DNA from 4 places in the Streptomyces sp. RPA4-2 genome. Region 1 is predicted to be linked to each of the others. Evidence: riboswitches for the same ligand, from Rfam matches in the RefSeq annotation. Region 1 holds a riboswitch; each other region holds the start of a gene.

Region 1 (7,336 bases):
CCGCCAGGGGAGTTGGTGCACCGTGCGGAGATGTCGGGTCGTCGAAGCCGCTGAGTCGCCGCCCGTCCGCCACGCGGGTTCCGTGCCGTGCTTCTGCTTCCGGGACCCCCCGTCGGGGCTCGGTATGCAGACCGGATGAGGCTGCTGCCAGGCACCTACACTGTGTTCATGGCGGACGCGATCAAGCCTGAGCAGACGGTCAAGCCCCTCACCGTTGACGAGGAGGCGTTCCTGCGGGCCCTCGGCAGAGTGACGGCGACCCTGTCTCGCGCCGTCGACGCCGACATGCTCATGGAGCAACCGATCAGCGGCACCGAGTACACGGTACTGGTGCACCTCTCCGAGGCCCCCGACGCCCAACTGCGCATGAGTGACCTGGCGAACACGTGCGGAATGTCGGTGAGCGGCATGACCAGAGTGGTGAACCGCCTGGAGTCGCAGTCGCTCGTGCTGCGCAAGAGGTGCCCGAACGACGGACGCGGGTGGCTCGCTTCCTTGACCACTGCGGGACGGACGCGCCTCGAGCAGGCCTGGCCGACGAATCTCGCGAGTGCGCGGCGTCACGTCTTCTCCCGCCTGGAGGGATGCGACATCGCCGCGGCCGCCCGGGTGCTGGAGCGTATAGCCCCCCGATGAGGACGCGGCCCGCCCTTGGCGACCCCTCTCCCGGCTGATGAGTACGTCGACGGCCCGCCTTGCCCTGGGCCGAGGGCGAGGGTGTCGGTGCCGAGACGACATGCGTGGCGCGACCGGAGGCGTCGATGCGCCGCGCGACACGGCCCTGCGCACCATGGCCGGACGGTTCGCCACCGCCACCGGATGCTCCGTGGCCGACCGGGTCCCGCCCCCGCGCAACGGCGACGGCCGCCTGAGCGACCATGGCATCGAGAGGATCGTCCTCGATCTCCGTGTCCACCGGATCCTGGAAGGAACCAACGAGAACATGCGCGTCAACGTGGCCCGCGGCCTGATGGGGGTGTTCGGATGACCGGCGCCCACGACGCCGGGGCGGTCACCGGCACCGACGACTCCGTACTCCTGCGTACCGAGGGGCGCGCCGCGTACCTCACCCTCAACCGGCCCCGGGCGCTCAACGCCCTCACCCACACCATGGTCCGCCGCATCGACTCGGCGCTCACGGTCTGGGAACACGACCCGGCCGTGGAGACCGTCGTCGTGACCGGCGCGGGGGAGCGGGGCCTGTGCGCGGGCGGCGACATCCGCGCCATCCACGACGACGCCCGGAACGGGGACGGCGCGGCGTCGATGGCCTTCTGGCGCGACGAGTACCGGCTCAACGCCCGTATCGCGCGCTACCCGAAACCGTATGTCGCCGTGATGGACGGCATCGTGATGGGCGGCGGCGTCGGTGTCTCCGCGCACGGCAGCGTACGGATCGCCACCGAGCGTTCCCGGATCGCGATGCCCGAGACCGGTATCGGCTTCGTCCCGGACGTGGGCGGCACCTACCTCCTCGCTCTCGCGCCCGGCGAACTGGGCACACACCTGGCGCTGACCGGAACCCCGGTGGGCGCGGGCGACGCCCTGCTGTGCGGGCTGTCCGACCAGTACGTGCCGTCCGACTCCCTGCCACGACTCGTCCAGGACCTCGCTCACGCGCCGGTACGGGAAGTTCTGGGCCGTCACGTCAGGGACGCGCCGCCCGGGGGCCTCGCGGAAGCACGGCGCTGGATCGACGCCTGTTACTCCGCCCGCACCGTCGAGGAGATCGTGGGCCGCTTGCTGGATCACGGGGACAGCGCGGCCAAGGAGGCCGCCGAGACCCTGCTCACCAAGTCACCCACCGCCCTCAAGGTCACCCTCGCCGCGATGCGCGGAGCCCGTCGGCCCGGCTCCCTGGAGGAGGTGCTCGACCAGGAATACCGCGTCTCCTGCGCGGCACTCACCGAACCGGACCTCGTGGAGGGCATCCGGGCCCAGGTCATCGACAAGGACCGCGAACCGCGTTGGTCGCCGCCGACGCTCGCCGAGGTCTCCGACGCGGACGTCGCACGCTTCTTCACCCCGCTCGGCGAGCGTGAACTCGGCCTTGCCGCACCCGACATCACGCGGGAGGCGCCCAGGTGAGCCGGGCCGTCGCGTTCATCCAGCAGGGGGCGTACGGGTGGCCCATGAGCGTCTTCGCCGGGAAGCGGTCGGCCCGCTTCCCCCACCGCTGACCCACAGGTCACGGCGGCCGCCCCGCCTGGCGAGACGAAGATCACGGCGGCGGGGACGGTCTTGGCCATGAACCCGACACGCGGTACGGTCAGTGCGATATCGACGACGGCATGGCGGAAGCCGGTGGAAATCCGGCACGGTCGCGCCACTGTGAACGAGACCCCCTCCGCAGGGGGTCTCTCAAGTCAGACCCGCAGCTGTCGTCCTGTGCACCACCGAGATGGGACGCGAACTCCCGAGGAGGTCCTGCCATGGCGCAGACCGTCGCTCCGCCGACAGCCACCCCGATCCCCGCCAAACTGCCGATCGGCACGATCGTCCCCTGGGCGGTCTTCTTCGGCATCCTGATGCTGGTCATGCTCTATTTCGTCGGCGCCGAGCAGGGCGCCACCTCCGTCGTCTCCGGCGAGGACGTTCACGAGTGGGTGCACGACGCCCGCCACCTCCTCGGCTTCCCCTGCCACTGACGAGGGACACCGCGCACCCATGAACTCCGCAACTGTCAGAAACCTTCTCGTGCGGGGCATGCTCGCCGGCCTCGCCGCCGGTGTGCTGGCCCTCGTCGTCGCCTACTTCCTGGGCGAGCCCAGCGTCGACGATGCCATCGGATTCGAAGAGGCCCACGCCCCGGCACACGGGCACGAGGTCGAGATCGTCAGCCGTAGCCTTCAGTCCACCGGCGGCCTCGCCACCGGCGTGCTGATCTACGGAGTGGCCTTCGGCGGCATCGCCGCCCTCGCGTACTGCTTCGCACTCGGCCGCGTCGGCCGCTTCAGCCCGCGCGCGACCGCGCTGCTGCTGTCCGGCTGCGCGCTGCTCGCGGTGTACGTCGTGCCGTTCCTGAAGTACCCGGCCAACCCGCCGTCCGTCGGCGACCCCGACACCATCGGCAAGCGCACGACGCTGTACTTCCTGATGATGGTGCTGAGTGTGCTGCTCGCGGTCGCCGCCGTGATCCTCGGCAAGCGGCTCGCACCCCGTTGGGGCACTTGGTACGCCACCGTCGCCGCGGTCGTCTTCTTCGCTCTCGTGATCGGAATCGCGTACGAGTTCCTCCCGGTCATCAACGAGGTCCCGAAGGACTTCCCGGCCACCTTGCTGTGGCGGTTCCGTACCTCGGCCCTCGCCATCCAGCTCACGCTGTGGACCGGCTTCGGCCTGGTCTTCGGGGAGTTGGCGCAGCGCCTGCTGGCCCCGCGGCCGGCGGCGGTCCCCGCGGGAGCAACTCCCGTACCGAACTGACCCATTGACGCAGAGATGACCTACCGAGATCGCCCGCTGAGTCATCAGCGGGCGATCTCGCGCAGAGGGCCCACCGGAACCATCCGGGGGCCCTCTCGCGGTCTCCCCAAATCCACGACTTGCGACAGGCGATCGGAGGCCGGAGCGCCCGGGTGCGAGTGCCGGCGCAGCAGGTGAAGCGGACCGAGGAACTGCTGCGGGATCTCTAGGCACTGGCCGGTCGTCCCCCTGAAGGCGGCGCCGGCCCGTGCGTGCTGGGCGGCGACACGACATCGTGTCCCCGCCCACGGACGGACACGAGCGTCCCGCGACCGGGCCGCTCGGCCAGGGCGGAAACGGACCAGGAGTGTCTGCGCCGCGCACTGGCGAGCCTGCTCGAACGCCACCGGGGCCGGTCCGGCGCGCAGGATTCGGGTGACGAGCGGCCTGTCTCGTCGTCACGCGGCTGAGGCCGTCCCGTGGTCCCCGGCGTGCGGCTCAGGTCAGGCACGGCTTCAGCACGTACGCTCGCCGGTCCGGATCGCCGTCTCCGGCCCGGCCCCTCGGATGCGGTGACGGCATTCGGGGATCCGGCACCCCGGGCCGACAGAAGTGCCGGCGCCGCCGGACCCTCGACCGGCGGCGCCGTCCGGACCCCTCGGTCCGGATCCACCGGGGCCCTCGACCCCGGATCCACCAGGGCCCTCAACCCTGGTCGTACAGGTGGAACCTCCGCGCGGGCCGCCCCGTCAGGCCGCCTCGGCGTGCCGGACGAGATGGCGGGTATAGGCGTCCGGGGTGAAGAACAGGGGCAACTCCGGTTCCAGGGTGTTGCGTTCGAAGAGGGACCGCACCTCGTCCACGGCGGCCCACGGGTATTCGGCACCCAGTGCGGCGAGTTCGTCGTCGAGCAGCCGCAGCACCGTCTCCCGGTCGACGGCACGCTGCCGTAGCCACTGCCAGATCTGTACGCGGGCGATCTCCGCGGTCGCCGCGTCCTCCATCAGGCCGTACAGGGCGACGGCCCCACTGCCGCGCAGCCAGGCATCGAAGTAGCGGAGCGTGACCGCGATGTTGGTGCGCACGCCCTCCTCGGTGGGCGGCCCGCCGACGCGGCGTACGGGCAGCAGGTCCGCGGCGTCCACCTCGGTGTCGCCGCGGGTGCGCTCGATCTGATGGGGCCGGTCGCCGAGGACACCGTCGAAGGCCTCACGGCACACCGGCACGAGACCGGGGTGGGCGACCCAGGAGCCGTCGAAGCCGTCCTCGGCCTCACGCTCCTTGTCGAGCCGGACCTCGGCCAGGGCCGCCTCGTGAGCGGCCCGGTCCTGGCCCGGCACGTGGGCGGCCATGCCGCCGATGGCGTGGGCCCCCCGCCGGTGGCAGGTGCGTACCAGCAGTTCGGTGTACGCGCGCAGGAACGGCGCGGTCATCGTCACAGCCGCCCGGTCAGGCAGCAGGACGTCCGCGCGGTGACCGAAGGTCTTGATCAGACTGAACAGGTAGTCCCAACGGCCCGCGTTGAGGCCGGCACTGTGCTCGCGCAACGCGTGGAGGATCTCCTCCATCTCCACGGCTGCGGTGATCGTCTCGATCAGGACGGTGGCCCGGACGGTACCGCGGGGGATGCCGAGCAACTGCTGGGCGAGGACGAAGACATCGTTCCACAGACGCGCCTCGTAGCGGTTCTCCAGCTTCGGCAGGTAGAAGTACGGGCCGTACCCGGCGTCGATCTGCCGCCGCGCGCAGTGGAAGAAGTACAGACCGAAGTCCACGAGTGAGGCTGGTACGGCTCCGCCGTCGAACTCAAGGTGTTCCTCCGTCAGATGCCAGCCTCGGGGGCGCACCATGATGGTGGCGAGCCGGTACTCCTTGCCCTCCTCCGTGGTGAAGTCGAGGCGGCGTTCGACGGCGTCGAGCAGCGTGAGCTGGCCGCCGACGATGTTGTCCCAGGTGGGGGAGGTGGCGTCCTCGAAGTCCGCCATCCACACGTGCGCACCGGAGGTGAGGGCGTTGACGGCCCTACGGCGGTCCGGTGGGCCGGTGATCTCGACGCGGCGGTCGCCGAGTCCGGGAGCCGGCGCCGCCACGCGCCAGGAGGGATCGGCGCGGACGGCGGCGGTGGCGAGCGGGAAGTCCAGCGGGGCTCCCGCCGCGAGCCGTATGGCCTGCCGTCTGCGCTCCTTCAGGAGTTCCCGGCGACGCCCGGAGAAGGCCGCGGCGAGGCGGCCGACGAAGTCCAGGGCGGCGGGTGTGAGGATCTCGTCGTGGCGGTCGCCCGGTGCCGCGAGGACCCGTACGCGGTGAGTCGGTGCACTGGTGGACATCAGGTTCTCCCGTTGGAGGAGCGGGGGGCGGAGGTGAGCGCCCGGCAGGGACGGTCGCCCGGCCCCCACCTGGTCACGGACCGGTGCGCGGGAGCGCCGGCGGCCCGTCCGGGGCGTGTCGCGAAAGTCCCGTCGTCCGCCCGGAGGGCGTGCCGCGTCGTGAGGCAGGCGTGCCCGGAGGGCGTGCAAGGGGTCGTGAGGCCCGCCCTCCGGGCGAACGACGGGACTTTCGCAACACGGCCTAGTGGAACTGCTCTTCCTCGGTGGAGCCGGCGAGAGCGGTGGTGGAGGAGGCGGGGTTCACGGCGGTGGAGACGAGGTCGAAGTAACCGGTGCCGACCTCGCGTTGGTGCCTGACCGCGGTGAAGCCGTGTTCCTGGGCGGCGAACTCGCGTTCCTGGAGGTCGACGTAGGCGGTCATGCCGTACTCGGCGTAGCCGCGTGCCAGGTCGAACATGCCGTGGTTGAGGGAGTGGAACCCGGCGAGGGTGATGAACTGGAAGCGGTAGCCCATCGCGCCCAGTTCCCGCTGGAACTTGGCGATCTGGTCGTCGTCCAGAGCGGCCTTCCAGTTGAAGGAGGGCGAGCAGTTGTAGGCGAGCATCTGGTCCGGGTGCTCCGCGTGGATGGCCTCGGCGAACTCACGGGCCTGGGCGAGGTCCGGGGTGCCGGTCTCGACCCAGATGAGATCCGCGTAGGGCGCGTAGGCGAGGCCGCGGGCGATGACGGGTGCCATGCCGCCCCGCACGCGGTAGAAGCCCTCAGCCGTTCGCTCTCCGGTGACGAACTCGGCGTCAGGCTCGTCGACGTCGCTGGTCAGCAGGGTCGCGGCCAGCGCGTCGGTGCGGGCGACGATGAGCGTGGGCACGTCGGCGATGTCGGCCGCCAGGCGGGCCGCGTTGAGCGTACGGATGTGCTGCGAGGTGGGCACCAGGACCTTGCCGCCGAGGTGCCCGCACTTCTTCTCCGAGGCGAGCTGGTCCTCGTAGTGGATGCCCGCCGCGCCGGCCGCGATCATCGCCTTGGTCAGTTCGAAGGCGTTCAGTGGGCCGCCGAAGCCCGCCTCCGCGTCCGCGACGATCGGAGCCGGCCAGTCGGTGGTGTCCGTGCCGCCCTCGGCGCCGGCGATCTGGTCGGCGCGCAGCAGTGCGTTGTTGATCCGACGCACCACCTGCGGAACGGAGTTGACGGGGTAGAGGCTCTGGTCGGGGTAGGTGTGCCCGGCCTGGTTGGCGTCGGCCGCCACCTGCCATCCGGACAGGTAGATCGCCTGCAGGCCCGCCTTCACCTGCTGCACCGCCTGCCCACCTGTCAGCGCGCCGAGCGCGTGGATGTAGTCCTGCTCGTGCAACTGCCGCCACAGGCGCTCGGCTCCGCGCCGGGCCAGCGTGTGCTCCTCACGGACGCTGCCGGACAGCCGTACGACGTCCTGCGCACGGTAGGTGCGCTCGATGCCCTGCCAGCGGGGATCCGTGGCCCAACGCGCCGCGAGCTCCTCGGCCTTCGTCGTCTTCGCCTCTGCCATGGCCGTCACCGTCTCCCTGGGTCGTTCGTTGTGCCAATCCCCGATCCAGCTGAGAAAGGGAGTGGCACTCTGTGTCGTCAAC
Region 2 (7,336 bases), 7.4 Mb from region 1:
ACAGGGCGCCGTGCGGGGCCCGCGCGACCGTGTGCAGGGTCACCAGGTCCGGGCGCCTGCGGGCGAGACGGCGCGAGGGTCCCCAGGGGGCGAGGACGTCGTCCGGGCCGTGCACCACCAGCGTCGGCACCGTGAGCCGGTCGGGATCGGCGGCCTGCCAGGTGCGGTCGCCGTGCAGTCCGGTGCGGCCCTGGGCGGCCCGGACCGCGAGCGGCAGCAGGGCCCTCGGGGTGTGCCGGGCGGTGGCGAGGGCGCGCAGCGTGGCTTCCCAGTCGAGGACGGGGGAGTCCAGGACCAGCCCGGCGATCCGGTCCCGCAGGGCGGAGTGGGCGGCGGTGCGCAGGGCCATGGTGGCGCCGGTGGACCAGCCGTACAGGACGACCTGCGCGGCGCCGTAGCGGACCGCGTAGCGCAGCGCGGCGTCCAGGTCGCGCCACTCGGTCTCGCCGAGGTGACCGAGGCCGTCCGGGGGACGGGGCGCGCCGACGTCTCCCCGGTAGGCGAGGTCGAGGACGGGGAGCCGGCTGCGGTGCAGGAACTGCATCACATTCATCGGGAGTTCCCGGGTGGCGCCCAGGCCGTGGACGGTGATCACCCAGGTGTCGCGGACACCGGGCACGAACCAGGCGGGCAGCGGGCCCAGCTCGCCGGGCACGTCCACGTCGGCGTGGTCGAGGCCGAGCGCGGTGCTCGGGTTGCCGACGTACAGGTTCGGGGTGAGCCAGACCCGGTCGCCGGGCCGCAGGGTGCCGTGGGTGACGTGTTCGAGGCGGCGTACGACCGTGTCGGCGGTGTGGGGCGCGTTCTCCAGGACCGGGCCGACGACCGCGTGCGAGCCGTCGCCGGCCAGTCCGTACGTTCCCGGTCGCCGGGAGGCCAGGGCACGGGTGAGCGTGATCCGGCCCGGGGCCGTGGCGTGCACGGTGAGCCGCGGCTCGGTGGGCAGGGGCCGGCCGGGCGACGCCTTGAGCGCGGCGTCGCTGGCGAACCGTCCCACCGCCACGGAGGCCGCGCTCGCGGCCAGGGCTACGGTGACGGCCGCGGCCGTCGCTTTGGCAGTACGCACGGATTCAGTCTCACGGCGTATCCCGTTGTCGGCCAGTGGGAGCGCGGACCGACGGCTCCCTCGTCCGGGAACGGCGACGGGGGTCCCGGGGCGGCGGCGAAGCGGCACAACCCCGCGACGAAGAGGGCGCGTGGTCCCGCGGTGAAGCGGGCGCGCGGTCCCGCGGTGGAGCGACACGACCCCGTGGCGCCCGTTACGCGACTGGCACGCCGTCCGCGTCCGGGCCGGGCCGGCCGTACCCCCGCAGCCGCTCCCCCGCCTCCCCCAGCTGTTCCCGGGACAGCAGCGCGGGCGACAGTCCCGGTACGGACGATGCCAGGAGCCACACGCGGGACATCCACTCCAGCTGGGCGGTGCGGTCGTACGCCTGGTCCAGGGAGTCTCCGTACGCGACGGTGCCGTGGTTCTGGAGGAGGCAGGCCGTGCGCCGGGTCAGCGCCTGAAGCATGTTCTCGGCCAACTCGGGGGTTCCATACGTCGCATAAGGGGCAACCCGGACGGGTCCGCCGAGGGCGCCCGCCATGTAGTGGATCAGCGGAAGCTCGGTCACGAGCGTGGACACCGCCGTCGCGTGCGCGGCGTGGGTGTGGACGACGGCGCGCGCGTCGGTGGCGCGGTAGACCGCCAGATGCATCGGCAGTTCGCTGGTGGGACGGAGGGCGCCGAGGGTCTGCCGGCCGTCGAGGCCGACCCCGACGGCGTCGCCGGGCGTGAGCCGGTCGTAGGGCACTCCGGTCGGCGTGACCAGGACCGTGTCGCCGACCCGTACGGAGACGTTGCCCGAGGTTCCGACGACCAGCCCGTCGGCCACCGTCCGGCGGGCCGTCGCGACGAGTTCGCCCCACGCGTCCGCCACCTTCCGCGCATGCGCACCGCCTGCGCCGCCCCCCACGTCCCGCCCGACCCGCGCGTCCCGCCGCTGCTCCGCCATGCCCGCGATCCTGTCAGGACGGACGTCAACCGGGTGGCCGCGAGGGCACTTTAGGGCGGAAGGCGTACGTCCGTAAGGGTGCATATGTGGACACATCACCTCTTCAAGGCTATTGGCCGGTGATCGACGTGTATTGAATGATCTTCCACTAACCTCTGGGGGATTTGCCGTGCACGACGCCATTCCGGGGGGAAACATGGCCCGTGGTCACCAGCCGTTCCGTCGCCACGCCCGCCCCCTCGCCCGCGCCCTCGCGGCGAGCGCCGCCATGGCAGCGCTCGCCGTCACCGGAACCGCGCTCACCGGCGGGCCGGCCGCCGCGGCCGGTGCGCCCAGGGGCCATGACGTCTCCTCGCACCAGAAGTACGTCGACTGGCAGCGGGCGAGGGCGAAGGGCGCCCGGTTCGTCTATGTGAAGGCCACCGAGTCCCACACCTACCGCAACCCCTATTTCGACCAGCAGTACAACGGGGCGTACGACGCGGGAATCCTCCGCGGCGCCTACCACTTCGCGGTGCCGGACAAGTCGTCCGGTGCCACCCAGGCCGAGTACTTCGTGCGCAACGGGGGCGCCTGGCAGGCCGACGGACGGACGCTGCCGCCCGCGCTCGACATCGAGTACAACCCGTACAGCAAGCACAAGTGTTACGGCATGACCAAGGCCGGGCTCGTGAGCTGGATCCAGGACTTCAGCGACGAGCTCGAACGGGAGACGGGCCGCCGCCCGGTGATCTACACGACCGCCCACTGGTGGAACACCTGCACCGGGGACAGCCACGCCTTCGCCGCGGACCACCCCCTCTGGCTGGCCCGCTACGACAGCGCGGACATCGGCGCACTGCCGGGCGGCTGGTCGGCCTGGACGTTCTGGCAGTACGACAACAAGGGGACCCTGCCGGGTGACCAGAATCTCTTCAACGGATCCACGGCACGGCTGAAGAGGCTCGCGAAGGGCTAGCGGAGCCCGATATTCCGCCTTCGTTCGAACCACGGGTCATCCCTCCGGCATCCACACCGGTGCAAGCGGAGGGGTGATCCGTGGTTCGATACACCCCTAAGCCTGCCTCAGTTCATCTTCCGTTCACTCAGGTTGCCTACGGTCCACGTGCCACTGACGTCAAACAGAAGCCTGGGTAAATGGAACACATCACGCTCCTCCTCGGAATCGTGATCGTCACCGCTCTCGTGTTCGATTTCACGAACGGTTTCCACGACACTGCCAACGCGATGGCGACGACCATCTCGACCGGCGCTCTGAAGCCCAAGACGGCGGTGGCCATGTCCGCCGTGCTGAATCTCGTCGGTGCGTTCCTCTCCGTGGAGGTCGCCAAGACGATCTCCGGCGGACTCATCAACGAAGAGGGCATACGTACCGAAGTGATCTTCGCGGCGCTCGTCGGCGCCATCCTCTGGAATCTGCTGACCTGGCTCCTGGGTCTGCCCTCCAGTTCCTCCCACGCACTGTTCGGCGGTCTGATCGGCGCCGCGGTCATGTCGGCCGGCTGGTCGTCGGTGAACGGCTCGACCGTCGTCACCAAGGTGCTGCTCCCCGCGGTCGCCGCGCCCATCGTGGCCGGACTCGCCGCGATGCTGGCCACCCGGCTGACGTACCGGATCAGCAACCGCGCCGACCAGAAGGCGACCGCCAAGGGCTACCGCGCCGGCCAGATCGCCTCGGCCGGTCTGGTCTCGCTGGCGCACGGCACGAACGACGCGCAGAAGACGATGGGCATCATCACCCTCGCCCTGGTCACCGGCGGTGTGATCGCCCCCGGCTCGAACCCTCCCACCTGGGTCATCGTCTCGGCCGGTACCGCCATAGCGCTCGGCACCTACCTGGGCGGCTGGCGCATCATCCGCACGATGGGCAAGGGTCTGACCGACCTCGCGCCGCAGCAGGGCTTCGCCGCCCAGACCAGCGCCGCGACGGCCATCCTGGCCTCCTCGCACATCGGCTTCTCCCTCTCCACCACCCAGGTCTGCTCCGGTGCCGTGATGGGCTCGGGCCTCGGCCGCAAGGGCGGTGTCGTCCGCTGGTCCACCGCGACCCGGATGTTCGTCGCCTGGGGCCTGACCCTGCCGGCCGCCGGACTGGCCGGTGCCGCCGCCGAGTTCCTGACGAAGCAGGGCACCTGGGGCATCGTCCTCACCGGCGCGCTGCTGGTCGCCGGCGCCGGCACCATCTGGACGCTGTCCCGCCGCCAGCCGGTCACCATCGACAACGTCAACGACGCCGCCGCCGAGCCGGCCGGCATCGTCACCACCGCGATGGCCGCGGTCACCCCGCCGCCCGCGGGCCCCGTCACCGGAGACCTGTCCGGCGATCTGAAGACCACCATCCCGTCCCCGGACGCGGAGCCCACCCGCCCGGCCACGGTGTAAGGACGGAACAGCATGAACATCGACTGGGCAGCCCTCGGCTCCGTCTTCGGAGTCAGCCTCGTGGTCACCGTGGCCCTCGTCGGCCTCTTCACCCTCGGCATCATCGGCCTCACCAAGCGCGAGTCCGCGTCCGCCCAGGGCGGTTCGGCCGCCCTCGCGGTCACCGGCGCGTACGTCTGCTTCGCCGCGTGCGCGGCGGCGGTGGCCTACGGGATCTATCTCATCGTCGGCAAATGACCCCGCGGCGGTGACCGCGCGGCGGCAAACAGCCTGAAACGGGCATCACTTCACGTGGGGTGCGGGACGGATCGCCGTCCCGCACCCCACGCGTATGCCGTGCCGCACCCCCCGCACGCGTCCTCCCCCGCCCCTCGCCATGTGGGCCTTCGCACACTCTCCCCTCGCAGGTCAACGGCAAGTTGACGGGTCCTGCAACCCGTGGTGGACTGCCGGAGCCAAGTACGGCGACAGAAGAGGAAGCCGGTGTGAATCCGGCGCGGTCCCGCCACTGTGACCGGGGAAGGAACTCCCCGGGAGCCAGGAACTCTCACCGCCGGTCTCGTCGAACCAGGGCGCGGACACCCTGAGTGAGGACATATCGCCATGCGCGGCTGCCCGTTGCGGGTCTTGATGAGTACGAGGGTTCCACTTCACCCCACGGCGGGCTGACCCCGTGCGTGCCGATCGCGTCTTCGCGTACGGCGCCGCCACCGGCCTCCTCGGCGACCTGCTGCTCGGCGATCCCCGCCGGGGCCATCCGGTCGCCGCGTTCGGGCGGACCGCGGGAGCCGTGGAGCGGATGCTGTGGCGCGACCACCGCGGCTGGGGAGCGCTGCACACCACCGTCTGTGTCGGCGGCGCCGGTGCGCTCGCCGCGCTCGCGAACCGTGGCGTACGCCGTTCCCGTGCCGCCTCCATCGCCCTGACCGCCGCGGCCACTTGGGCCGTCGTCGGGGGCACCTCCCTCGGGCGCGAGGCGCGGGCGATCGGTGCCGCGCTCGGCGCCGGTGACGTCGAGGCCGCCCGCGCGCGGCTGCCGCACCTGTGCGGGCGCGACCCTCTGGCACTGGACCGCGACGGCATCGCGCGCGCCGTCGTCGAGTCCGTCGCCGAGAACACCTCCGACGCCGTGGTGGGCGCCCTGGTGTGGGGAGCCGTCGGCGGTGTGCCCGGACTGGTCGCGTTCCGCGCCGTGAACACGCTCGACGCCATGGTCGGGCACAGATCCGCCAGGTACCGGCGCTACGGCTGGGCCTCCGCGCGCCTCGACGACGTCGCGGGCTGGCCGGGAGCACGGCTGACCGCGGCGCTCGCCACCGTCGCCGGCGACGACCCGCGCGGGGCGGTGCGCGCCTGGCGTACCGACGCCCGCCGGCATCCGAGCCCCAACGCCGGGCCCGTGGAAGCCTCGTTCGCCGGATCACTCGGGGTACGGCTCGGCGGGACCCTCTCCTACGCCGGCCGGGTCGAGCACCGGCCCGTCCTCAACGTCGGCGGGCGTGCCGTGCGCGTCGGCGACATCGAACGGGCCGTGAGGCTGTCGCGGCGCGTCAGTTGGCTCGCCCTCGGCGTGAGTGCCGCGGGACGGCTGCTGGCCGGGCGGCTGCTCGCGGGCGGACCTCTCCCGAAGGGGCGTACGACATGAACGGCGGTCTCCTCGTCGCCGGAACCACCTCCGACGCCGGCAAGAGCGTCGTGACCGCCGGGATCTGCCGGTGGCTGGTGCGCCAGGGCGTCAAGGTCGCGCCCTTCAAGGCGCAGAACATGTCCCTGAACTCCTTCGTGACCCGCGAGGGCGCCGAGATCGGGCGCGCCCAGGCCATGCAGGCGCAGGCCGCCCGCGTGGAACCGACCGCGCTCATGAACCCCGTGCTGCTCAAGCCGGGCAGCGACCGGAGCAGTCAGGTCGTGCTCATGGGCAGGCCGGTGGGCGAGATGACCGCCCGCGGCTACCACGGCGGGCGGCAGCGACAGCTCCTGGGCACCGTGCTGGACTGCCTCGCCGAGTTGCGGGGCACGTATGACGCGGTGATCTGTGAGGGGGCCGGCAGTCCTGCCGAGATCAATCTGCGGCGGACCGACATCGTGAACATGGGGATCGCGCGCAACGCGCGGCTGCCCGTGCTCGTCGTCGGCGACATCGACCGCGGCGGCGTGTTCGCCTCGTTCTTCGGGACGGTCGCGCTGCTGTCCCGCGAGGACCAGGAGTTCGTCGCCGGGTTCCTGGTCAACAAGTTCCGCGGCGACGTGTCCCTGCTGGAGCCCGGACTCGACATGCTGAAGGACCTCACCGGACGCCGTACGTACGGGGTCCTGCCCTTCCGGCACGGCCTCGGGATCGACGAGGAGGACGGCCTGCGTGTGTCGCTGCGCGGTGCCGTGCGGGAGTCGGCGGTCGCCGAGCCCGTCGGCGAGGACGTCCTGCGCGTCGCGGTCTGCGCGGTCCCGCTGATGTCCAACTTCACGGACGTGGACGCGCTGGCCGCCGAACCCGGCGTCGTCGTGCGGTTCGTGGACCGGGCCGCGGAACTGGCCGACGCGGACCTGGTCGTCGTGCCGGGGACCCGGGGCACCGTGAAGGCGCTGACGTGGCTGCGCGAGCGGGGCCTCGCGGACGCGCTGGCCCGGCGGGCCGCCGAGGGCCGCCCGGTGCTGGGGATCTGCGGCGGCTTCCAGCTCCTCGGGGACCACATCGAGGACGAGGTCGAGTCGCGGGCCGGGCATGTCGACGGGCTCGGACTCCTCCCCGTCCGCGTGCGGTTCGCGCGCGAGAAGACCCTCACCCGGCCGGCCGGCGAGGCGCTCGGGGAACACGTCGAGGGGTACGAGATTCATCACGGCGTCGCCGAAGTGACCGGTGGCGAGCCCTTCTTGGACGGCTGCCGGGTGGGTGCCGTCTGGGGTACCCACTGGCACGGCTCGCTGGAGTCGGACGGCTTCCGGCGTGCCTTCCTGCG
Region 3 (7,336 bases), 8.7 Mb from region 1:
GCTCGCGCCGCTCCCCACGGCCGGCCTGATCCGCACGGCACCCCTTGACCCGGATCATTCGGGTCCCGCCCGCGGCAGGCCGGCCGGGGGCGGAAATGACTGGTCCACCGGTCCAGGCGGTCGATAGCCTCCGTCCATGATCGAGGAAAGGGAGGCGGCGACGCCTCGGGAGGTCTGCTGGCGGGGCAGGGGCGTCGCCTTCGCGCCGCTCGACGTCGACGACGCGGAGCTGATCCATGGCTGGCGTTCCGACCCCGTGGCCGCCCACGAGATCGGCATGTGGCCGCGTTCCCTTTCCGCCGTGCGCGAGCGCGTCGAGCGTGACCGCGACGAGCACGACCGCGACGACTTCCTCGTCCTGCTCCCGGACGGCACGCCGATCGGCCACATCGCCCTGACGGACCAGGACATGGTCGACGGCACGGCCGAGATCATGCTGGTTCTGGACCCCGCCCACCGGGGCCGGGGCCATGGCACGGACGCCGTCGACGCGCTCGTCGACCTCGCCTTCGGTGAACTGCCCATGCACCGCGTCCAGGCGGTCACCCACACCACCAATACCGGGGCCCTCGGCGTCCTGGCCGGGGCGGGGTTCGTTCAGGAGGGGGTGCGCCGCTCCGCCTGCCTGCACCGGGGCCGCCGGTACGACGTCGCGGTGCTGGCCCTGCTCCGGGAGGAGTGGCAGGGGCTCACCCGACCCCGGTCCTGGGACGTGCCGGTCACCGGCCGGTGACCTGGGCCCGGGATTCCCCGGTGGTTCGCTCCCGGACGGCGTGGTCTTCGCTGCTCGCCCCTCGCGTCGCGCGGTCCCGGACCTGCCGGACGGATCTCCGGCGATCCCCGGTCCGGCGAACAACCTCCTGCCCGGGTCAGGAGGGGCGCACCGCGGCCCGCCGCTCCAGGATGTCCAGGGCCCGTTCCGCCCACCGGATGTTCTCCTCCTCGAAGGAGCGCCCGCGCATCAAGGTGAGATAGGGGCCCACACGCTCCGCGCGGGCCAGGAACTCGTCCTCGGTGCGGCCGTCCAGCAGGCGCGCGCGCAGCCGCTCGTAGCGGGCCAGCTTGGCACGCGCCCACTCCAGCCGCTCGGCGATCGCCGCCCGTACGGCCGCGTCGTCGCCCGCGTCGACGGACTGCACCTTGACCAGCAGTTCGTCGCGGATGGCGGTGGGTTTCGGAGGGGCCGCCGTGAACGCGCGCAGGGCGCCGCGGCCCGCCGCGGTGAGGGAGAAGACCCGCTTGTTCGGACGCCGGTCCTGCCGCACCAGCCGGGCCTCGATGAGTCCCTCGGACGTCATCCGCTCGAGCTCCCGGTAGAGCTGCTGCGGGGTCGCCATCCAGAAGTTGGCCACCGAGGCGTCGAACTCCTTGGCCAGGTCGTATCCCGACGCCTCACCCTCCAGGAGCGCGGCGAGAACCGCGTTGCGCAATGCCATGGGCCAAGGCTAGACGGCACACACCCCCCCCGACTAATCTCTTACGCACCTATTCAATTAGTTGACTATGAGAGCGGGGACCACCGATGCACCCCTTCCGCAAGGCCGTGGAGGCCGGCGACCTCGCCGCGGTCGAGGAGCTGCTGGCCGACGACGTCGTGTTCACCAGCCCCGTCGCCTTCAAGCCCTACCCGGGCAAGGCGATCACCGCGGCCATCCTGCGCGGCGTCACCCGCGTCTTCACCGACTTCCGCTACGTACGGGAGATCGCGGGTGCCGACGGCCGTGACCACGCGCTGGTCTTCACGGCGAAGGTGGGCGACAAGGAGATCAACGGCTGCGACTTCCTGCACTTCGACGAGGACGGCAGGATCGACGACCTGATGGTCATGGTCCGCCCGCTCTCGGCGGCCCATGCGCTCTCCGAGGCCATGGGCGCGCAGTTCGAGCGGATCTCGCGGGAGGCGGCGGAGGCCCAGGGCCGGTGAGCCGCGCCCCCGAGGGCTGGTCGCCCACGCGGTGTTTGGCGCGACCCCCGGGGGCTACCCGCGCCGGGTGACCACGACGACGAGGCCGAAGCCGAAGCCGAAGACGAAGACGAAGCAGACGTCCGCACCGGCGTCCGAGCAGGAACCGATCCGCTTCCTGGAGGACCGCTTCGACTGCGCGCAGGCCTGCGTCGAGTGCGCCCGCGCCTGTGCGCTGCGGGCGAGCTGCATGGATCCGGACGGACCCAAGGTGCGGCAACTCGCGCGCCGTATGGGCCTCATGTGCGCCGAGGTGTGCGACGCGACCTGCCTCGTCCTGGACGGGCAGCACCACCGTGGCGAGGCGGGCATCCGTGTCCAGGTCGAGTGGTGCCGGTCCGTCTGCCGTGAGTGCGCGGACGTCTTCGACCGGTGTCCGGGCGCACAAGTGAGCGCGCGGGCCTGCCGCGCGTGCGCCCAGGCGTGCACGGACTTCCTCGCGACGCTGCTACCCGCCTGAGCCTCCCGCTTGCGCCGACGGGGCGAGCGGCCGGCCGGCCCGTACGTTCCAGCGCCCGGAGCGGCCGCTGAACTCGGTGGCGGTCAGGGGCGGTACGTCGACCCGCCAGAACGCCGACTCCGGTGCGTCCAACACCCGTACCACCAGCGCCCGTACCACCTCCGGCTCCACCACGGCGACGGTCCGGCCCGTCAACCGCGCGGCCGTGTCGAGGCAGCCCGCCACCCGGTCGCAGAAGGCCCGCACCGACTCCCCGCCGTGCGGTGCCGCGCCGGGATCGGCCAGCCACTGGGCCACCGCCTCCGGTTCCTTCGAGCTGACCTCCTCCAGGGTCGCGCCACGCCATCGGCCGACGTCCAGACCGGCCAGCTCCGGGACGTCCAGCACCGCGTCGAGGCCCAGCGCGTCGGCGGTCTCGCGGCACCGCACGGTGGGGGAGACCCACAGCCGCTCCGCGCCGGGGACCGCGCCCGCGGCGGCCCGAGCGAGCCGCAGGCCCGCGGCCTCCACCCGGCCCCCTTCGTCGAAGCGGGCCTCCCGCAGCGCCGCGCTGAGCGCGGCTGAGATCAAGATCACTCGGCTCGTCATACGTTCACTCTCGTGCGCTGTCGTGTTCGCCCGTGCCCGAAACCCCCTGCCGGAACAGGGAATCCGCCGACGTCTCCGCGGTCCCGGGGCGCAACGGCGGTGCTGTCACGCGCCCTTGGCCGGGCCCCGGCTTCGCGGTACGGTCTGGATGATATTGACGACGGTTCGGCGGAAGTCCGGTGGGAGTCCGGCACGGTCGCGCCACTGTAAGCCCAGCGCACGTCACCCCTCCCAGGGGCGGCGGAGGTCGAGCAAGTCAGACCCGCGGCCGTCGTCCTGTGCACCACCGAGACGGGACGCGAGTTCCCCAGGAGGTACCGCCCCATGGCGCAGTCCGTCGCCCAGCCGACCGCCACCCCCACCGCCGTTCCCGCCAAGCTGCCGATCGGCGCGATCGTCCCGTGGGCGGTCTTCTTCGGCGTCCTGATGCTGGTCCTGCTCTACTTCGTCGGCGCCGAACAGGGCGCCACCTCCCTCGTGTCCGGCGAGAACGTCCACGAGTGGGTGCACGACGCCCGCCACCTCCTCGGATTCCCCTGCCACTGACGGCCCGGACAGAAGGGGGCGCCCGCCGGGGCGCCCCCTTACGCATGTCACCGCCATTCCCTATTTCTGGAACACGTTCTACGGTGTGCGCCGTCAGGTCCCGCCTTGGGGAGCCAGGAGGCGCCGTGCATCTCGAATACACGCCGGAGCAGCAGCGGTTGCGGACCGAACTGCGTGAGTACTTCGCCGAGCTGGTGCCCGACAACGCCTATGCCCGGTACGGCGATCCGGCGGCGCAGAAGCGGTTCTACCGTGAGACGATCCGCCGCCTCGGCACGGACGGCCGGCTCGGTGCGGGCTGGCCCAAGGAGTACGGCGGCAGCGGGCTCACGCCCATGGAGCAGTTCATCTTCTTCGACGAGGCCGCCCAGGCGGGCGTACCGCTGCCCCTGATGGCGCTGAACACCGTCGGCCCGACGATCATGCAGTTCGGCACCGAGGAGCAGAAGGGGTACTTCCTGCCGAGGATCCTCTCCGGCGAGATCGACTTCGCGATCGGCTACAGCGAGCCCGACGCGGGCACCGATCTGGCCGCGCTGAAGACCCGGGCCGTACGCGAGGGCGACGAGACCACCGGGCACTACACGGTCGACGGGCAGAAGATCTGGACGACGAACGGCGACACCGCCGACTGGGTGTGGCTCGCCGTCCGCACCGACCCGGACGCCCCGCCCCACAAGGGCATCACCATGCTCCTCGTACCGACCTCCGACCCGGGTTACTCCTGCACCCTCATCAACACCCTCGCCTCGCACGACACCACCGCCAGCTACTACGAGAACATCCGCGTCCCCGTCTCCCGCCGGGTCGGTGAGGAGAACAAGGGCTGGCGGCTGATCACGAACCAGCTCAACCACGAGCGCGTCACCCTCGCCGCCCACGGCACGATGGCGATCCGCGCCCTGCACGACGTCCAGCGCTGGGCCATGGAGACCAAGCTCGCCGACGGCCGCCGGGTCGTCGACCTCCCCTGGGTGCGCCGCCGGCTCGCGCAGACCCACACCCGGCTCGACGCCATGAAGCTCCTGAACTGGCAGATGGTGAACGCCGTCCAGCAGGGCACCCTCACTCCGCAGGACGCCTCCGCGGTCAAGGTGTACGGCTCCGAGGCGCGCCGGGACGCGTACGCCTGGCTCATGGAGATCGTCGCCATGCCGGGTGTCCTGAAGGAGGGCTCGGCGGGTGCCGTCCTGCACGGCGAGCTGGAACGCGGCTACCGGTCGGCGGTGATCTTCACCTTCGGCGGCGGCAACAACGAGATCCAGCGCGAGATCATCTCGTGGATCGGGCTGGGGATGCCGCGGGTGCGGCGTTGACCTGGCGTCGTGGAGGCCTGGCCTGTCACAGCGCCCACCAGCAGTACAGGCGAAGGCCGGCCGGCTGAGCGCGTCGGGCCAGGCCGGCCAGGGCTTCCAGGGCGCCCCCGGCCGTCTCGGCGTCGACCTGGTTGTGCCGCAGTTCGGCGGTCATGGACCACGACTCCGCGAAGCGCCGGAAATCGCCTCGGGTCGCGGTGACGAGGGCGGTCACCAGCGTGTCCGACAGGCTGAACACGAGCGGGCCTTGGCCGTCCGCCTCGGACAACAGCTGCCCGGACCGAGGGCGTCGACCGGCCTCCTCGTAGCTGCAGTCGGTCGCGATCGCCTCGAGCCGGGCGATGGCGACCACCGGGTCGATGCCCTTCAGGGAGACCACATCGAACCCTGCCGGGCCCGGCCCCGCGGGCGATCCGCCCACGGCGACGGCGGCTCGATCGTCAGCGGCGGAGAAGTAGTCGCACAGCGTCATGCCGCAGATTCTGGCACCCGCGACCGACGTCGCCGCGGTCACGACCGGAACGCTCGGCGGGCGATCGCACGGGTGCCGGGACCCGCAGAGCGTCGACGAGTGCGAGGCAGGCCGGGCGGACAGCTCCCGCCGGTCGGCCGCGACGCACGTCGGCCCGGCGCGCGTCGCGCTGTCCCGGCGCGTGGTGCGGCCGGCGTACGCCGCTCCGCCGCCGTACGCCCACGTGCCGTACGGCGGACCGGCCCCGCCGCCCGCCGCGGTGACCCGGCGGCCGAGTGTCGCGGGCACCGCACCGCGCCGCGTTCCCGCACGTCTTCGCCGGGGAAGCCCGCCCCAACGCGTGCTGCGCGCATGGCGTGGCTCGGCCCCGGCTCGCGTCGGGTGCCGTACAAAGTCGGCAGATAACTCGCCATACTGGACGGGCCAGGGGAGGGCGCGGCGAGCAGCGACGGGGGCGATCGCACGAGATGGCGCAGACCAGGCTGATCCAGGGCCGGTACCGACTGCTCGATCTGATCGGGAGTGGCGGCATGGGCGAGGTGTGGCGCGCCCGCGACGAGTCGCTGGGTCGGCAGGTCGCCGTGAAGTGCCTCAAGCCTCTCGGCCCGCACCACGACCCGTCCTTCACCGGTGTCCTGCGGGAGAGGTTCCGGCGCGAGGCCCGGGTGGCCGCCGCGCTGCAGCACCGCGGGGTGACCGTCGTGCACGACTTCGGTGAGTCCGACGGCGTGCTTTACCTGGTCATGGAGCTCCTGGAGGGGCACAACCTCGGTCAGTTGCTGGGGGAGAACGAGCAGCGTCCGCTGCCGGTCGCCGATGTCGTGGACATCGCCGACCAGGTGTCGGCCGCGCTCGCGTACACCCATCAGCAGGGCATCGTGCACCGGGACCTGAAACCGGCGAACATCATGCGGCTCGCCGACGGCACCGTGAAGATCTGCGACTTCGGCATCGCCAGGCTCGGCCACGACGTCGGCTTCACGGCCCGGCTGACCGGCACCGGTATCGCGATGGGCACCCCGCACTACATGTCGCCGGAGCAGATCAGCGGTGTCGAGGTCGACCGGCGCAGCGATCTGTACTCCTTCGGATGTGTGCTCTACGAGATCGCCACCGGGGCACCGCCGTTCGATCTCGACGACGCGTGGGCGGTCCTCATCAGCCACCGCGACACCTCTCCCGAGCCGCCGCGCGGGCGCCGGGCCGAGCTCCCCGAGTACGTCGAGCGGATCATCCTGGACCTGCTGGCCAAGGAGCCGGACCGGCGGCCGCAGGACGCCCGTGAGCTCGGCCGCCGGCTCAGCGAGGGCCGTACGACGCCGGTGCACGTGCCGACGGCCGTGTCCCCGGTCCTCCGCCGGCCGGACCTCGGCCGGCGGATCGTGACGTCCTCGGCGCAACCGCAACCGCAACCGCAACCGCAACCGCAACCGCAACCGCAACCGCAACCGCCGTCCCGTGACCCGGTGCTGCCCTCCTGGACGCGCGGCATGACCACCGGCCACAAGGCGACCGGCGCCGGGCTGCGGGTCACACCGCCGGACGCGGCGGCCGGACTGACCGGAGAGTGGACCGTGGGCCCGTCGACGACGGACTCCGGACCGCCGGACCGCGCCGAACTCCCCACGCCGTCACCGGAGGTGCTCACCGCCCTGGCGGGGCGGCACAATGCGGGACTCAGCCTGGGCCGGCTCGGCCGGTGGACCGAGGCGGGCGAGGTGCACCGCGCGGTCGCCGCCGAACGGGAGCACGTCCTGGGCCCAGACCACCCCGACACGCTCGCCAGCCGGTACGAGGTCGGCTTCACGCTCAGCCGCACCGGCCGGCCCGCGGACGCGCTGCACGCCTACGCGCACGTCGCCCGGGCCAGGGAACGGGTGCTCGGCCCCGACCACCCCGACACCCTGGCCGCCCGGCAGGAAACGGCCTATGTCCTGGGTCGGTTGGGCCGTCACTTCGAGGCGCACCAGGCCTATACGACCGTGCTCGCC
Region 4 (7,336 bases), 3.8 Mb from region 1:
GGACGGCTTGGGGTCGTAGGCGGAGCAGCCGGAGCCGGTGCCCTCGGTGCTGCTGGTCTTCCACACGGACTCGGTCCAGCCGCGGGTACCGGAGGACGTGGACAGCGCGGTGCCGCCGACGGCGGTCACGTACTGGGAGGTGGCCGGGTACTCGGCGCCGTAGGCCTCGTCACCGGAGGAGACGGTGATGGCGACGCCCGGGTGCTTGAAGTACGAGGTGTCCTCGCCGGTCTGGGAGGACGACTCGGCGCCGCCCCAGCTGTTGGAGACGAACTTCGCGCCCAGCGTGACGGCCTCGTTCTCGGCGGTGCCGAGGTTGGCGTCGGTGGGTGAAGTGGCTTCCACGAGAACGATGTTGCAGTTCGGGCAGACCGCGCTGACCATGTCGATGTCGAGCGCTTCCTCGCCCGCCCAGCCGCTGTCGTTCGTCGGCAGCGAGGTGGTCGAGCCGGTCTGGCTGACCTGCTTGAAGCAGCCGTTGGCCTTGGTGCAGGCCGACAGGCCGAACTGCGAGCGGTAGGTGGCGAGGTCCGACTCGGCGTTGGGGTCGTTGTAGGCGTCGACCACGGCGACCGTCAGGCCCGAACCGCCGGTCGAGGGCAGGTTGTAGGCGCTGTGCAGGTTGGCCGGGCTGAGGCCGGACACCGCGGCGGCGGCATCCGAGGAGACCGCCGCGGCGAGCTTCTGCTTGATGTCGGTGCGGCGCTGGGCGAAGCAGGCCGCGTGACCGGGCGTCGGGGCGCCGCACAGACGGGTGGTCGGCACCTTCTGGCCGGCCCTGCCCGTCGCGTGGACGGCCTGGGCGGCCGGGGCGGTCAGGGCCTTCGCGTTCTGGGTCACGCGAGAGGTGTGTCCGGTGGCGGGCGCGGTCTGGGCGCCGGCGGCCGGGGCCGCCATGAGACCGGCGACGGTGAGGGCGAGGGCGGGGGCGGCGGCGGTCAGGAGTCTTCGCAACCGCCGGGCGGGCCTGCTGGAGCGTGTCTCACTCATGGGAGTGCTGCCTCCATCGGTTTGAGGCCGGTGCCGCGCGGGCCCGGGTGGGGCCGTACGCGGTTCCACAGCCGGAAGTGGGGTTCTCGGCGCTGCACTGAGGTGCGGGCCCGTGACGCGCGTAGCGTGGTGAACGCGGAGCTTTGTCGTGGGCATGACACATTGACGTCCTGGGATGCCACGATGCGTGGCACGGCGGGACGGCCAGAACGTAACCGGGACGGACGGCACACGAACAGTCACGCCCGAAGAACTTTGCCGCTCCATAGGCGGGGATTGGAACGGGGATTGGCGTGGCTGGGGGTGGACGTGACGAAGCCGGGCCGCGTGCGCGACCCGGCCTCGTCACCCGCAGACCCGTTCCGGGACGGTCAGAACTCCTCGTCGAAGCCGACCGAGCCCTCCACGGCGACCTGGTACGCCGAGGGACGGCGCTCGAAGAAGTTGGTCAGTTCCTGGACGCCCTGAAGCTCCATGAACGAGAAGGGGTTCTCGGAGCCGTAGACCGGGGCGAAGCCGAGACGCTGGAGACGCTGGTCGGCGACGCACTCCAGGTACTGGCGCATCGACTCGGTGTTCATGCCCGGCAGGCCTTCACCGCACAGGTCGCGCCCGAACTGCAGCTCGGCCTCCACGGCTTCCCGCAGCATGTCGGTGACCTGCTGCTGAAGCTGGTCGTCGAAGAGCTCGGGCTCCTCCTTGCGGACGGTGTCGACCACCTCGAAGGCGAAGGACATGTGCATCGTCTCGTCGCGGAACACCCAGTTGGTGCCCGTCGCCAGACCGTGCAGCAGACCCCGGCTGCGGAACCAGTAGACGTAGGCGAAGGCTCCGTAGAAGAAGAGACCCTCGATGCACGCGGCGAAGCAGATGAGGTTCAGCAGGAAGCGGCGCCGGTCGGCCTTGGTCTCCAGGCGGTCCAGCTTCTCCACCGAGTCCATCCACTTGAAGCAGAACTCGGCCTTCTCCCGGATGGAGGGGATGTTCTCGACGGCCGCGAAGGCCGCCGTCCTGTCCTGCGGGTCGGGCAGATAGGTGTCCAGCAGGGTCAGATAGAACTGGACGTGCACGGCCTCCTCGAACAGCTGGCGCGAGAGATACAGGCGCGCCTCGGGGGAGTTGATGTGCTTGTACAGCGTCAGGACGAGGTTGTTCGCCACGATCGAGTCGCCCGTCGCGAAGAACGCGACCAGCCGGCCGATCATGTGCTGCTCGCCCTGCGACAGCTTCGCCAGGTCGGCGACGTCCGAGTGGAGGTCGACCTCCTCGACGGTCCAGGTGTTCTTGATGGCGTCCCGGTAGCGCTCGTAGAAGTCCGGGTAGCGCATGGGACGCAGGGTGAGTTCGAAGCCCGGGTCGAGCAGGTTCTTCTCGGTGGAGCTCATTACTGACAGGCCTCGCAGGACTCGGGGTTCTCCAGGGAGCAGGCGACGGCGTCGGGGTCGGCGACCTGCTGGAGGGGGATGGTCTTCTCGGGCTGGGCCTGCGCCTGGGCGGCACGGGCGATGCGGGTCGCCGGGCGCGAGCGCAGGTAGTACGTCGTCTTCAGGCCCGACTTCCAGGCGTACGCGTACATCGAGGAGAGCTTGCCGATGGTCGGCGTCTCCAGGAAGAGGTTCAGCGACTGGGCCTGGTCCAGGAACGGGGTACGGGCCGCGGCCATGTCGATGAGGCCGCGCTGCGGGATCTCCCACGCCGTGCGGTACAGGTCGCGGACGTCCTGCGGCACCCAGGTGAAGCCCTGCACCGAGCCGTTCGCCTCGCGCAGCGCCTCCCGGGTCTGCGCGTCCCACACCCCGAGCTTCTTCAGCTCGGCCACAAGGTAGGAGTTGACCTGGAGGAACTCACCGGACAGCGTCTCGCGCTTGAAGAGGTTCGAGACCTGCGGCTCGATGCACTCGTACACGCCCGCGATGGACGCGATCGTCGCGGTGGGCGCGATGGCGAGCAGCAGCGAGTTGCGCATGCCGACCGCGGCGATGCGCTCCCGCAGCGCCGCCCAGCGCTCCGGCCAGTTCAGCTCGACGTCGAAGTGGTCGGGGTGCAGCACACCGCGGGCGGTACGGGTCTTCTCCCAGGCCGGCAGCGGGCCGTTGCGCTCGGCGAGGTCGGCGGAGGCCTCGTAGGCGGCGAGCATGATGCGCTCGGCGATACGGGTGGAGAGCGCGCGGGCGGCGGGCGAGTCGAAGGGCAGACGCAGCTTGAAGAAGACGTCCTGGAGGCCCATCGCGCCGAGGCCGACGGGGCGCCACTTGGCGTTCGACCGGCCCGCCTGCTCGGTCGGGTAGAAGTTGATGTCGACGACGCGGTCGAGGAAGGTGACGGCGGTGCGGACCGTCTCGTCCAGACGCTCCCAGTCGAGATCGCCGGTCGTCGTGTCGACGAACGCGCCGAGGTTGACCGAGCCGAGGTTGCAGACGGCCGTCTCCCCGTCGTCCGTGACCTCCAGGATCTCGGTGCACAGGTTCGAGGAGTGCACGGTGTGGCCCGGCTCCGCCGTCTGGTTGGCCGTGCGGTTGGCGGCGTCCTTGAAGGTCATCCAGCCGTTGCCGGTCTGCGCCAGGGTGCGCATCATGCGGCCGTAGAGGTCGCGGGCCGGGATGGTCTTCTTCGCCAGGCCCTTCGCCTCCGCCGCACGGTACGCCGCGTCGAACTCGGCGCCCCACAGGTCGACCAGTCCGGGCACGTCGGAGGGGGAGAAGAGGGACCACTGCGCGTCGGCGTCGACCCGGCGCATGAACTCGTCCGGGATCCAGTGCGCGAGGTTCAGGTTGTGCGTACGGCGGGCGTCCTCGCCGGTGTTGTCACGCAGCTCCAGGAACTCCTCGATGTCGGAGTGCCAGGTCTCCAGGTAGACCGCGGCGGCGCCCTTGCGCCGGCCGCCCTGGTTCACCGCGGCGACCGAGGCGTCGAGGGTCTTCAGGAACGGGACGATGCCGTTGGAGTGCCCGTTCGTGCCGCGGATCAGTGAACCGCGGGAGCGGATGCGGGAGTAGGACAGCCCGATACCGCCCGCGTGCTTCGACAGGCGCGCGACCTGGTGGTAGCGGTCGTAGATGGAGTCCAGCTCGTCCAGCGGGGAGTCGAGGAGGTAGCAGGACGACATCTGGGGGTGCCGCGTACCGGAGTTGAAGAGCGTGGGGGAGGAGGGGAGGTAGTCCAGCCGGCTCATCAGGCCGTAGAGCGCGGCCACTTCGTCGACGGACCGGGCCGTGTCGTCCTCCGCCAGGCCGGACGCCACCCGGAGCATGAAGTGCTGGGGGGTCTCGACGACCTTGCGGGTGATCGGGTGCCGGAGCAGGTAGCGGCTGTGCAGGGTGCGCAGGCCGAAGTAGCCGAAGCGGTCGTCGCCCGCGGTGTCGATCAGCGCGTCCAGGCGGGCCGCGTGAAGGTCGACGAAGTCCGCCGTGCGGTCGGCGATCAGACCCTCGCGCCGGCCCGTGGTGATGGACTCGGAGAACGTCGTGACGCCCTGCGAGGCGGCCTCCTCGGCGATGCCGACCGTCAGCAGCCTGGCGGCCAGCCGCGAGTACACGGGGTCCTCGGAGATGAGGCCGGCGGCCGCCTCGGTGGCCAGCTCGCGCAGTTCCGCGTCGTCCGCGTGCGTGGACCGGCCGCGCAGCGCGGCGGCGGCGACCCGGCCGGGGTCGGCGCCGGGGAGGTCGGCGGTGAAGTCGGTCAGGGTACGCAGCAGCGTGGTACCGGGACCGTCCGTCTCCACCGGGGCCCGCTGCGCGGACTCCGCTTCCACCGGGGCCTGCTGGGCGGAAACTGAAACCGGGTCGGCTGGCGCGATGGTCACTTGGGGCTCTCCCTCGCTCGGCACGGGGCCTGGCGGAGGGCAGCGGGACACGCGACTCGGTTACGGGTACGCGTGCGTCCACCGGCCCATTCCACGAGGCCCGGACGTCGTCGGCGCCCGGGCCGGCTGGCCGGGGCACGCTGTCGGCAGGTCCTCGGACTGAAGCCCGTGCGCGAATGCGCACAAGTACACCGTTGCGGGACAGTTCCGGATTCGCACCGGATTCCCCTGCGACGACAGCGAGCATGAGCATACATCTAGTGCCGGGCTGAGGAAGCACCCCCACATGTTGTGCCGTGTCGGCTTCGGAGGGCGCTACGGAGTGTGCCTGAGGGTCAACTCGTAGGTGAGGAGGAAGACGTCGTCGAGGTGCGGAACCGGGTTCCAGTCGCGCTCCGGGGCGCGGGTGAAGCCGAGGCGTTCGTAGAGGCGGTGGGCGGTGCGCATGGTGCGCTGGGTGGACAGCACCACGCGCGCACAGCCCCCGGTGGCCCGTGCGCGGTCGACGCAGGCGCCCACGAGGGCCGCGCCCGCACCCCGGCCGCGGGCCTCGCGCGCGACGGCGAGCATCCGGATCTCGGCCTCGCCGGGCCGTGCGATGTCGGCCATGGGGCCGCCCCGGGGGACGAAGGTCACGCCGCCGAGGACCTGTTCCCCCTCGACCGCGACGAGCACCTCGGCCGCGGCGGCCCGCTTCGCGACGTCCCGCAGCTCTCCGAGATACGGGTCGCCCTCCCCGAAGTCGAGCAGCCCGTCCCCGAGATAGGCCCGCACGGTGATCTCGCCGACGCAGGGGTACTCCTCCGGCCGCGCGGGCCTGATGACGATGTCCATGCCGGGAGTGTGCCCCGGACGCACGGCGGCGGGCCGCCGGATCTCTCTCCGGCGGCCCGCTCCCTGGTACCGCTGTCCCGGACCGCGCCCGGCGGTGCCCGCCCGTGGGAGCGGGCGGGACTTTCGCAAGGCGCCTAGTGGCCCGCCTCCGCGGTGGCCGGGGGCAGTTCGACCTGGACTCCCGGGTCGCCCGCGTCCGCCGTGTAGTCCGCCGGTGACGTCTCGTCCACGCCGTCGGGCGCCTTGAACGCCCGCAGGGCGAAGGTGAGGACGACGGAGACCACCACGTTCATGACGAACGCCGTCAGACCGATGTAGCCGATCTCCCCGATCCCCGGGATCTCCTTCGAGCTGCCGCCGAAGTGCGCTTGCGTCGGTGAGGCGACCCCGTAGGCGGCGAGCGTGCCGTAGAGCATGCCGACCGCCCAGCCGCCGAGCAGCGCCCAGCGGTGGAACCAGCGCGTGAACAGACCGCCGACCAGGGCCGGGAAGGTCTGCAGGATCCAGATGCCGCCCAGGAGCTGGAAGTTGATGGCGACCGTCTTGTCCATCGTCAGGACGAAGACCAGCGCGCCCACCTTCACCAGGAGCGAGACCAGCTTGGAGACCTTCGTCTCCTGCTGCGGGGTCGCGTCCGGATTGATGAAGTCCCTGTAGATGTTGCGGGTGAAGAGGTTCGCGGCCGCGATGGACATGATGGCCGCGGGGACGAGGGCTCCGATGCCGATCGCGGCGAAGGCCACACCCGCGAACCAGTCCGGGAACATGTCCTCGAAGAGCTGCGGGATGGCGAGCTGGCCGTTGGTGACCTTCACCCCGGCCGCGATCGCCATGAAGCCGAGCAGGGCGAGCAGGCCCAGCATCAGGGAGTAGAGCGGCAGGATCGTGGTGTTGCGCCGGATCACCTCACGGCTGCGGCTGGACAGCGTCGCGGTGATCGAGTGCGGGTACATGAACAGGGCGAGCGCGGAGCCGAGTGCCAGGGTGGCGTAGGTCCACTGCCCTGCCTGGGCCGGTACGATCCCGCCCGCGCCGGCCGCGGCGTACTTCTCGCTCGCCGAGTGGAAGATCTCGTCGAAGCCGCCCAGCTTGATCGGGATGTAGATGATGGCCACCGCGATCACGATGTAGATCAGGGTGTCCTTCACGAACGCGATCAGGGCGGGGGCGCGCAGGCCCGAGGAGTAGGTGTACGCGGCCAGTACGCCGAAGGCGATGAGGAGCGGGAGGTCCTTGACGAACCAGTTCGTGTTCTCGCCGCCGCCGACGCCCATGACGTCCAGCACGGCCTGGATGCCCACCAGTTGGAGCGCGATGTACGGCATGGTCGCGAGGATGCCGGTGACGGCGACGGCGAGGGACAGGCCCTTGGAGCCGAAGCGGCCGCGCACGAAGTCCGACGTCGTCACATAGCCGTGCTTGTGCGAGACGGACCACAGGCGGGGCAGGAACGTGAAGACCAGCGGGTAGACCAGGATCGTGTACGGCACGGCGAAGAAGCCGGCCGCGCCCGCCGCGTAGATCGCGGCCGGTACGGCGACGAAGGTGTACGCCGTGTAGAGGTCGCCGCCGAGCAGGAACCAGGTGACCCAGGTGCCGAACGACCGCCCGCCCAGGCCCCATTCGTCGAGGCTCTGCTCGTTGTCGGCCTTGCGCCAGCGCGCGGCCAGGAAGCCCATGACCGTGACGGCCACGAAGAAGATGATGAAG

The links. Region 1 has a riboswitch for cobalamin ahead of HEP85_RS43140 (CbtB-domain containing protein). Riboswitches for the same ligand answer to the same signal wherever they lie in the genome.
Region 2: linked by a shared signal. The riboswitch ahead of HEP85_RS10065 (cobalamin biosynthesis protein) and the one ahead of HEP85_RS43140 (CbtB-domain containing protein) in region 1 are both predicted to bind cobalamin.
Region 3: linked by a shared signal. The riboswitch ahead of HEP85_RS04360 (CbtB-domain containing protein) and the one ahead of HEP85_RS43140 (CbtB-domain containing protein) in region 1 are both predicted to bind cobalamin.
Region 4: linked by a shared signal. The riboswitch ahead of HEP85_RS26420 (ribonucleoside-diphosphate reductase subunit alpha) and the one ahead of HEP85_RS43140 (CbtB-domain containing protein) in region 1 are both predicted to bind cobalamin.

Annotation. Positions count from the first base shown of each region.
Region 1 is NZ_CP050975.2:9,757,515-9,764,850, forward strand. Features, by position in the region: gene HEP85_RS43125 (MarR family winged helix-turn-helix transcriptional regulator) at 169-636, shown strand; gene HEP85_RS43130 (acyl-CoA dehydrogenase family protein) at 674-988, shown strand; gene HEP85_RS43135 (enoyl-CoA hydratase/isomerase family protein) at 985-2,088, shown strand; cobalamin riboswitch at 2,254-2,395, shown strand; gene HEP85_RS43140 (CbtB-domain containing protein) at 2,433-2,648, shown strand; gene HEP85_RS43145 (CbtA family protein) at 2,668-3,423, shown strand; gene aceB (malate synthase A) at 4,152-5,729, opposite strand; gene aceA (isocitrate lyase) at 5,971-7,254, opposite strand.
Region 2 is NZ_CP050975.2:2,354,745-2,362,080, forward strand. Features, by position in the region: gene HEP85_RS10040 (alpha/beta fold hydrolase) at 1-1,066, opposite strand, end outside; gene HEP85_RS10045 (class II aldolase/adducin family protein) at 1,260-1,997, opposite strand; gene HEP85_RS10050 (lysozyme) at 2,194-2,955, shown strand; gene HEP85_RS10055 (inorganic phosphate transporter) at 3,135-4,379, shown strand; gene HEP85_RS10060 (hypothetical protein) at 4,392-4,616, shown strand; cobalamin riboswitch at 4,804-4,947, shown strand; gene HEP85_RS10065 (cobalamin biosynthesis protein) at 5,053-6,024, shown strand; gene HEP85_RS10070 (cobyric acid synthase) at 6,021-7,336, shown strand, end outside.
Region 3 is NZ_CP050975.2:1,085,053-1,092,388, reverse strand. Features, by position in the region: gene HEP85_RS04385 (GNAT family N-acetyltransferase) at 137-733, shown strand; gene HEP85_RS04380 (PadR family transcriptional regulator) at 870-1,436, opposite strand; gene HEP85_RS04375 (nuclear transport factor 2 family protein) at 1,523-1,924, shown strand; gene HEP85_RS04370 (four-helix bundle copper-binding protein) at 2,073-2,423, shown strand; gene HEP85_RS04365 (histidine phosphatase family protein) at 2,412-3,011, opposite strand; cobalamin riboswitch at 3,156-3,299, shown strand; gene HEP85_RS04360 (CbtB-domain containing protein) at 3,336-3,557, shown strand; gene HEP85_RS04355 (acyl-CoA dehydrogenase family protein) at 3,683-4,873, shown strand; gene HEP85_RS04350 (hypothetical protein) at 4,899-5,387, opposite strand; gene HEP85_RS04345 (tetratricopeptide repeat protein) at 5,813-7,336, shown strand, end outside.
Region 4 is NZ_CP050975.2:6,004,840-6,012,175, forward strand. Features, by position in the region: gene HEP85_RS26410 (putative Ig domain-containing protein) at 1-990, opposite strand, end outside; gene HEP85_RS26415 (ribonucleotide-diphosphate reductase subunit beta) at 1,362-2,375, opposite strand; gene HEP85_RS26420 (ribonucleoside-diphosphate reductase subunit alpha) at 2,375-4,741, opposite strand; cobalamin riboswitch at 4,920-5,075, opposite strand; gene HEP85_RS26425 (GNAT family N-acetyltransferase) at 5,108-5,626, opposite strand; gene mctP (monocarboxylate uptake permease MctP) at 5,761-7,336, opposite strand, start outside.